2 regions of the Alteromonas sp. I10 genome follow, and region 2 is predicted to be linked to the other one. Evidence: predicted binding sites of a transcription regulator. Region 2 holds the regulator's gene; the other holds the start of a gene.
The links. The regulator FNR, encoded in region 2, switches genes on or off when oxygen is low (the NO sensors DNR and NnrR bind a similar motif). The targets are predictions, from matches to a motif close to TTGATCTAGATCAA.

Region 1 (4,615 bases), on a different contig from region 2:
AACGCAAAGTTAGATGCAGAAGCGGCGGTAGAAACAGGGTCTAACATTAACCCCATTTTGCCCTTAAAGTGCTCGCGAGTAATATCGTCGCCATACGCTGTCGGTGGAATAAGGGCGAGTACCGATTCAGGTATCGTCAGGTAATCAGCGGTAGTAGCTGTAATTAACTGCTGCATAGCGCGTTGCTGCACTGCAGGCGCTACAAACTGTTGGCCCTGTGCTTTGGTATAGTCACCTTTGCGTTCGTATTCATACACTAAGCCGCCGACTTGCTTTGCAACGGCTTCTAACTGATAACGGTGGAGTAAGTAAATAGGCACTAAAGCATTTTCAAGCGAGGATAAACTGCTATTTGGGCTTAAGGTGTCTAAACCTAAATTGGCTAACGCCAGTTCGCGTACTTGTGAAATTTCATCGAAAGCATCTAGCGGATTGCTACCGTTTTCCCACATATGGCCGTTTGCCGATGCATGGCGACTACTGCGGGTATCGGGGTCTGACTTAAAACTTAAACCCTCATTACGGCCTTTTACGATAATTTTTGCCAAGACTTCGGTTGCCTCTACGTCGCTGGCAAAATCTTGATAGCCATACGCTACGGCGTGAATATCCCATGCGCCTATGCCTTTATCATACGCGCCTTCCAAGCTAATTTTGCCGTTTTTAATACTAATTTTGGGATGAGGATAATCCATTACCGACGCACGGTTATTTTCACTTGCCGCAAAGTTGTGGGCTATACCCAATGTGTGCCCTACTTCGTGGGCTGAAAGCTGCCTAATGCGGTCTAAAGCCATTTCTTGCTGTGCAGTGGTGTCGGTGCTGCCGTCCTTAAAAGGACTGGTTAGGCCAAGGGCAATTAAATAATCTTGTCTTACACGCAATGAGCCGAGCGTAACGTGACCTTTGATAATTTCACCAGTGCGCGGGTCGACAACCGACGAACCATAAGACCAACCGCGCGTTGCGCGATGTACCCAGTTGATTACGTTATAGCGCACGTCCATTGGGTCGGCACCTTCGGGCAATACTTTCACCTGAAACGCATCTTTGTAGCCTGCGGCTTCATAGGCTTGATTCCACCAGCTCGCCCCTTCTTTAAGCGCGGTCATTACGGGTTCTGGAATACCAGGATCTAGGTAATACACAATAGGCTCCACTGCTTCGCTCATTGCAGCATGCGGGGTTTTCTTGTTTAAACGATGGCGGGTAATAAAACGCTGTTCAGTAGGCTCGCTGATAGGCGTTGAATAATCAAAGTAACTGAATTTCCAGTAGCCCGAGTACGGGTGGTACTCTCTGGGCGTGTAATTATCGTCAGGCAGAGCCACAAACGAATGATGCAAGTGCACCGACAAGCTTTCTGGGTCGGGCGTAACTTGCTGCACGTATTCGCCTGGCTTCTTACCTGCAAAGGTGACTAAAGCCTCTAATTCAGTATTTTTTTCAAAACCTTTGGTTTTAGGTAAATACACGCCGCTTCGCATGTTATCTACGCTAAAACTGCCTTGGTTAGTTCCCGCTAAGCGATTGCCAATGCCATGGATATCGCTTAATAAGAACGGTGTGTAATCTATTAGACTGGCGCTGTCGTTTTTGGCTACCAGCGTAAAACCTGCGATAACCGAATCAGCAAAGGCTTCATCAATGCTCTGCTTCTCAGCGTCGCTGCCATGGGCTGCTCGGTATTTGGTGTTGTGCTGCTTTAATAAAACCTTGTTTCCAAATTTTTCAAAGCTTACTAAACGCGTGTTGCCTAGCTGGCCGCGATCAAGGCCAATGTCGTTAGACCCTACACCGTACGGCAAGCTACTTTGAAACAGGTATTCGGCGTGGTCTGTTGGCACCGCCAAGTAAACTTTGTCACTTTCATCGTCATAGTAAACAGGAATTAAACCATCTTTTTTGGTCATATTGCTGGTGAATTCACCAATGCTTGGCAGCGCAGCCAATGCGGAAGACGTAGACACGACAAATAATACCGTAATCGCAATGGCCGATTTGCCCGATGCTTTTACTTGTCGTGCCGCTTTATGAAAAATGTTCAATTGCAGCATGCAGTTAGTCCTTATTATTGTGAATTTCTAGCCTACCCTATGTGGTGGGTTTTGCCCATGGTAGTTCATCGTTTAATGCGCTCTTTTTGCTTGTTATTTAGCTGTGAACAGGCTTGGTTTTTCCTACCGAAGGTAATGCACTAAAAACGCAACTATATGGAAGAAAACAGCTGGCATTGACTCTGCTCAATTGCCGTTTAAACATTCAAAAACACAAGCGACAACAAATTATTTGATCTTGGTCAACACCAAGCTTTGTTTGAGTTGTAGAGGTATTTTACGGCTTATAAAATCCGCCGCCTTGTTTAAAGCGTCTAGTAGCGGTTTTTATCTATGACTTCAAAATTATCACCTAATCGCAGCTCTTCTAACCTACGTGAAGACTCAGTTTCAACATTGCCAAACCAAACGTTAATCGCGCCAGAGTTGCTTGCACCTGCGGGTAGCTTACGCAACATGCGCTACGCTTTCGCCTATGGCGCTGATGCTGTTTATGCTGGGCAGCCACGCTACTCGCTTCGCGTAAGAAACAACGAATTCAGCCTTGAGAACTTAGCGATAGGCATAAAAGAAGCACATGCTTTAGGTAAAAAGTTCTATGTAGTAAGCAACATTGCTCCGCACAACAGTAAGCTAGGTACCTACCTTAAAGATATTTCACCAGTAATTGCTATGAAGCCCGATGCGTTAATTATGTCAGACCCAGGGCTTATTATGATGGTGCGCGACGCCTTCCCTGAAATGCCTATTCACTTGAGTGTACAGGCCAATGCGGTGAACTACGCCACGGTGAAGTTTTGGCAGAAACAAGGCATAGAGCGCGTTATTTTGTCCCGAGAGCTCTCTTTGGAAGAAATTGAAACTATTCGCGAGCATGTTCCAGACATGGCATTGGAAGTGTTTGTGCATGGCGCGCTTTGTATGGCGTATTCGGGGCGCTGCTTATTGTCTGGATATATGAATAAACGCGATCCGAATCAGGGCACTTGTACCAATGCTTGTCGATGGTCTTACGATGTTAAGGCAGGCGAGGAAAACGAAACTGGCGACATCGTTCTAACCAATGAGATTAATAAGGCAGTTACAGCACCTCAAGTGGTAATTCCTACCCTTGGTGAAGGCACGCCAAGCTCCCAAGTGTTTATGTTAGAAGAAAAGGAAAAGCCTGGCGAACTGATGCCAGCTTTTGAAGACGAACATGGCACCTATATCATGAATTCTAAAGATTTGCGTGCCGTGCAACATGTTGGCAGGTTAACCCAAATGGGCGTGCATAGTTTAAAAATAGAAGGCCGCACTAAATCACATTACTACTGTGCCCGAACCGCTCAAGTCTATAGAAAAGCAATTGACGACGCGGTAGCAGGAAAGCCATTTGATAGTACATTAATGGGAAGCTTGGAAACTTTAGCTCATCGAGGTTATACCGAAGGTTTCTTGCGTCGCCATGCGCACCACGCGTATCAGAACTATGAGTATGGCCACTCAGTCAGCGATAAACAGCAATTTGTTGGTGAAGTGATTGACCGTTGTGAAGAGTCTAACTATGCAATTATAAACGTTAAAAACAAATTCTGTGTAGGTGACTCGCTTGAGTTGATGACGCCAAGCGGCAACATTACCTTTACTCTAAATGAGATGCTGGATAAGAGAAACCATTCTATTACGGATGCTAAGGGTTCAGGACACCAAGTAAGAATACCGATACCCAGCGATGTGTCTCTAAACTTTGCCCTACTGCTGCGAAATTTAGATGAAGGCGTTGATACCCGCAATCCGTTTCGAAAAGCTCCTAGTGCAGTAACACCCGAAAACGCGAGCGAGGCATAATGCATGGCACTGCTTATTCTTGATAGCTGCATTAACTGCGACATGTGCGAACCCGAATGCCCTAATGCCGCTATAAGCATGGGCAGTAAAGTGTATGAAATAGACCCATTACGCTGTACAGAATGCGTGGGGCATTACGATGCGCCCACTTGCGTAGCGGTATGCCCAATAGATGTTGTTAAGCCTGACCCGCACAATAAAGAATCACTAGACGAGTTGGCCGAAAAGTTTGTTCGTTTAAATAGTTATCTATGAAGTAAGTCAGCGAGTTAATTGTACTTCTCGAAGAATTCCCTTGAATCATAACCAAGAGTGATCCCTAATTGCGGTACAGTTTGAATTGGCACTACTAATAAGGGTTTTATTTTGAAGTTTGCCTCTCGCGCTACAGTGATCTCTCCGTTTCTTGCTATGGCCTATGGCGAAAAAGCCACGGCACTAGAACAGCAAGGTAAAGATGTTATAAGACTTAATTTAGGCGAGCCTGATTTCGGCGCACCCGCGGCAGTGCTCGCCGCAATGAAAGAAAGCTTAAATGCCCCAGTTTTTCCCTATACCTCGGCGCTGGGCATGCCTGAACTACGTGAAGCCATTGCACGCTTTTATGAAGTTAAACATGGCGTAGCTGTAAGCCCTTCTAGAGTGGTCGTGACCGCTGGGGCTTCTGGCGCTTTACTTTTGGCAAGTGCTGCCTTGGTTGAACCAGGCGACAACGTGATATTGGGCGA
Region 2 (4,615 bases):
GCGCCGCACAGATCTCTGCCAATATGATGCAGTATGTGCCCGTATCAGCGACCAAACTAAATCCGGATGGCAGCCTAACCGAGTGTCTGGCTAAGCAGCTAAAAATTGACGACGTAGTGCTAGTGAAGCCTGGTGAAACAGTCCCCATTGATGGGGTGGTAACCGACGGCAACGCAGCGGTTGACGAATCTATGCTTACCGGCGAGTTTAACCCCGTGCGTAAGTCGAACAGTAGCCCGGTTTACGGCGGCACGGTTTGTCAAGATGGTACGCTAACCATTACGGTTACGCAGACCCTTAAAAATGCGCTGGTAAATCAAATTGTACGACTGCAAGCAAGTGCGATGGCGAGTAAGCCTAAAGCAGCGCAGATAGCCGATAATTTTTCTCGCTATTTCGTTACCGCGGTATTGCTGATTTCGGCGTTAACCTATGGCTTTTGGGCGTATCAGGGTAGCGACGAGGCATTTTGGATCACCATATCGGTGCTGGTTGCAACCTGCCCTTGCGCACTAGGGTTGGCTACGCCATCAGCGTTAACCTGCGCTATGGCAAAGTTAAACCGACAAGGTATTTTACTAAAACGGGCCGATGCGCTAGAACAAATTACTGACATTGACACCATCGCTTTAGACAAAACCGGCACGCTCACAAAAGGCAAATTTACTATTTCAAATGCCTGGTACGTTGACGGCGTGGATAGTAATAGTGCGCTATCAATTGCGCGCGCTTTGGAGTCACGCTCTGAACATCCGATTGCCAAAGCCTTTAGCGACGGTATAGCCTTTAGCGACGGTGTAGCCCTAAGCGAGACTTCTGCCTCTAGCAGTAGTGCTGACGCCATCGATAACACGGTACACAAAGTGACTAATTTTACCGTTACGCCAGGAGGTGGTATCAGCGGTGAGATCAATGACACGTTGTTTTCTATGGGATCTGCAGCATTCAGCGTTCACGAATCACAGCTAAAACTCATTGAAGCGTTCCCTTCAGCTAACGTGTTTCTCACGGTTAAGGGGCGTATTATGGCGGCGTATGAAGTAAAGGATTCACTAAGAGAAGATACGCAAGAAACTCTCGATATATTAGCTGTAAGCCATACCCTCGCCGTTTTAAGTGGTGATACACAGCAAAACGTTAATGCGCTTACCGCACCATTGCCAATTTCGACCGTTAAAGGTGGCCTAACACCTGAGCAAAAGTACGAAGCCGTTCAAGCTATGCAGCAATCTGGCGCGAAAGTGATGATGATGGGTGACGGTATTAACGACGCTCCAGTTCTTGCCAGCGCTGATGTGGCAATTGCAGTGGGTAATGCCACAGACGTGGCTAAAACTGCCGCCGACGTGATACTGCTTGGCGATCAGCTGCTTTCTGTACCAGAGCTTATTCGAACTGCGCATCAAGTGAAGCAAAAAATAAGGCAAAATATCGGCTGGTCGGTAGGTTACAACGTTTTGATCTTACCTTTCGCCGTATCAGGCCTACTTTCACCGTGGATGGCTGTTGTTGGTATGTCGTTAAGCAGTATCATTGTGGTCACAAACTCAACGCGACTTTTGAGCAAATAGCATGAGTATTATTTACGTATTAATTCCAATCGCCATCATCATTGTTGCCGTCGCTATTGTGATATTCTTTTGGGCGGTGAAAACCAATCAATTTGAAGATTTGGATCGCCAAGGGTATAGCATACTGTTTGACGATGATCTTCCGCCAGAAGAAAAAAAGCTAGCTGAGCAACGCAAGCAACTTCAAGACAGTAAAGTAGACAAAAGCCAAGCGCCACATGGAAGGGATTAACTACTTCTCTGCCTTTCTTATCGGCTTAGCCGGTGGAGTTCACTGTGTGGGAATGTGCGGTGGAATTGTCGCTGCGCTAAGGATGGTTTCGCCTAAAGGCGCTTCAGCACTACCCTATACCCTTGCCTATAACATGGGACGTATAGTGAGCTACACCATCGCCGGAGCAATAACCGGGGCACTTGGAAAAATTGCAGCAGATTATATACCTCTTGCCAACTATGCCCTTTCCCTACTTAGCGGAATCATGTTGCTTCTACTGGCGTGTTATTTGGGTAAGTGGTGGACTGGCTTAACAGTGCTGGAAAATGCGGGTAAAGGCCTATTTTCCAAAGTCCAGCCGCTTTCAAAACGCTTTTTGCCATTTAAGACCCCTTTAAGTGCGTTGCCTTATGGTTTTATTTGGGGTTGGCTTCCTTGCGGTTTGGTGTATTCCACACTTACCTGGTCTCTCGCGGCGGGTAACGCGCTAGAAGGCGCTGCTATTATGTTCTTCTTCGGTTTGGGTACATTACCCACCTTGCTCGCTGCAAGCGCTGGTAGCCAATATATTGTTCGAAGTTTTCAACATAACCATTTTAGACAAATTATTGCAGTAATAATGGCAATATATGCAGCTTATCTTATTCATGGCGCAATCGTTTAAAAATGGGTGTATTATTGTCGGGTATTCTTTTAGAGAGCGTGCATTATGAGCAAAGGAAGCCAATTTTCTATTCACTGTCAAAACTGTAGTTTCAGTCACCTGTGTTTACCGGTGGCGTTAAACAAAACAGAAATCGAGTCTCTTGACGATATTATTGAACGCAAGAAGCCGCTTCATAAAGGTGACACGCTGATTCAAACTGGTGATAAATTCCGTTCTCTATTTGCAGTGAGAACCGGTTCATTCAAATCATTTGTGACTAATACCGAAGGTGAAGAACAGATTACCGGCTTCCACTTTCCTGGTGATATTATCGGTTTCGATGCATTAAGAGAGAACAAACACCAAAGCTATACTTCTGCGTTAGAAACTGCCATGGTGTGTGAGCTTCCCTACGAGACCCTCGACGAAATGTCAGTGCAATTTCCAAAGCTACGCCACCAGATCATGAGCTTCATGAGCGCTGAAATAAAACAAGATCACGACATGATCATGCTTTTAAACAAGCGAACCGCAGAAGAGCGCTTACTGTATTTCATCTCACACCTGTCGCAACGCTTTGAAGAGCGTGGCTTTTCCCATAGAGAATTCCACTTAACCATGACGCGCAACGAAATTGGAAACTATTTAGGATTAACGATTGAAACGATTAGTCGTCTGTTAAGCCGTTTTCAAAAAGACAACATCATAAAAGTAGACGGCAAGCTTATTACTATTTTGGATTTCGATAGGCTAAACACCAAACTAGCGGCGCTTAACGGCCCTAGCGTTGTCTGCGGTTAGTCCTTTTTAAGTGTTAAATAAGGCGCGCACTAAGCGCGCTTTTTTGTAACCTGTGTTAGCCACCTACCTGCCCTTTCAGCGCCACGCCGGTTGCTCCATATTCAATTAGGTAGGTTCACTCATGGTCGCCTCGTAAAATTCTTGATCTAAAACAACTTACGTTTTTCCCAATGTCGTTTATAGTTAGTATTAGAAAGCTTCGATTTCGACAGCCGCTACTAAGTTTCGTAGTTAGGGGGACGTTATGATTGAGTGTAAACGAATTCTGGCCGTGGTAGATGCCGAGCGCGATAACCAACCTGCACTAAGCCGAGCTTATGAACTCGCTTCAAAAACAGGCGCTTCAGTTACCGCCATGATGGTGGTATACGACTTATCTTATGATATGACGACCATGCTTAGCCCGGATGAGCGCGAGTCAATGCGCGATGCAGTTACAAAGGAGCATGCAAAATGGCTTGCCACCCACTTAAGAGAACAAGGATTCACTGAAACTGATATCGTTGTAGAATGGAATAATCGTGCGTATGAGTCGATTATTTACTACACCCTAAACAATCAGATAGATTTAGTGGTAAAGGCAACCAAAAAGCACGACGATCTTGCTTCTGTTATTTTCACCCCCACCGACTGGCATTTAATGCGTAAATGCCCTCGCCCAGTATTGCTCGTTAAAGAGCACGACTGGCCAGAAGGAGGAGAGATTATTGCTGCAGTAAACGTAGGCAGTGAAGACGATGAGCATGCCGCACTTAACGATAAGCTCACCCTCATTGCTAACGACTACGCCTCTTTATTGAAAGGTAGCGTAAATTTGGTCAACAGTTACCCTTCTACACCACTTAATATCGCCATAGAAGTACCTGAGTTCGACCCCGATACCTACCACGACGCGGTAAAAAATCATCATTTAAAAGAAATGCGTAGTCACGCGTTAAAGTACGGTATTCCTGAAAACAAATGCGTAGTAAGAGAAGGCCTTCCGGAAAAAGTTATCCCGCAAGTGGCAAAAACACTGGATGCAGAGCTGGTTGTTATTGGTACCGTTGGCCGTGTGGGCATTTCAGCGGCCCTAATTGGTAATACTGCAGAACACGTGATCGACGAACTCAATTGCGATGTGCTTGCTATTAAGCCAGATGGATTTGTGTCGCCGTTGTCGCTGTAATCTTTTCATCAGTACCGCATAGCCCGTGTTTGCCGTTACTTAGCGGCCAACACGGTATGTCACCAACAAATTTAACCTCACAAGCATGGTCTCGAAAAGCCGCTTTAATGTATAATGGTGGCTTTATCACAAACCAAGCTAGTTAATTATGAGTTTAGGCACAAACAGTGCTGACGCGTCGCCATTAAATGCTGCGCAAAGTAAGCAAAAGTACA

Region 1: a site for FNR is predicted at 2,290-2,303, ahead of yegQ (tRNA 5-hydroxyuridine modification protein YegQ). Genes of this name have one in related genera too.

The regions. Positions count from the first base shown of each region.
Region 1 covers NZ_QJJN01000004.1:341,107-345,721, reverse strand. Annotated here, with positions in the region: gene BZA03_RS10500 (zinc-dependent metalloprotease) at 1-2,057, opposite strand, end outside; gene yegQ (tRNA 5-hydroxyuridine modification protein YegQ) at 2,391-3,887, shown strand; gene BZA03_RS10490 (YfhL family 4Fe-4S dicluster ferredoxin) at 3,891-4,142, shown strand; gene BZA03_RS10485 (aminotransferase class I/II-fold pyridoxal phosphate-dependent enzyme) at 4,254-4,615, shown strand, end outside.
Region 2 covers NZ_QJJN01000007.1:148,892-153,506, forward strand. Annotated here, with positions in the region: gene BZA03_RS14385 (heavy metal translocating P-type ATPase) at 1-1,571, shown strand, start outside; gene ccoS (cbb3-type cytochrome oxidase assembly protein CcoS) at 1,573-1,803, shown strand; gene BZA03_RS14395 (sulfite exporter TauE/SafE family protein) at 1,790-2,449, shown strand; gene fnr (fumarate/nitrate reduction transcriptional regulator Fnr) at 2,495-3,232, shown strand; gene uspE (universal stress protein UspE) at 3,477-4,400, shown strand; gene ttcA (tRNA 2-thiocytidine(32) synthetase TtcA) at 4,549-4,615, shown strand, end outside.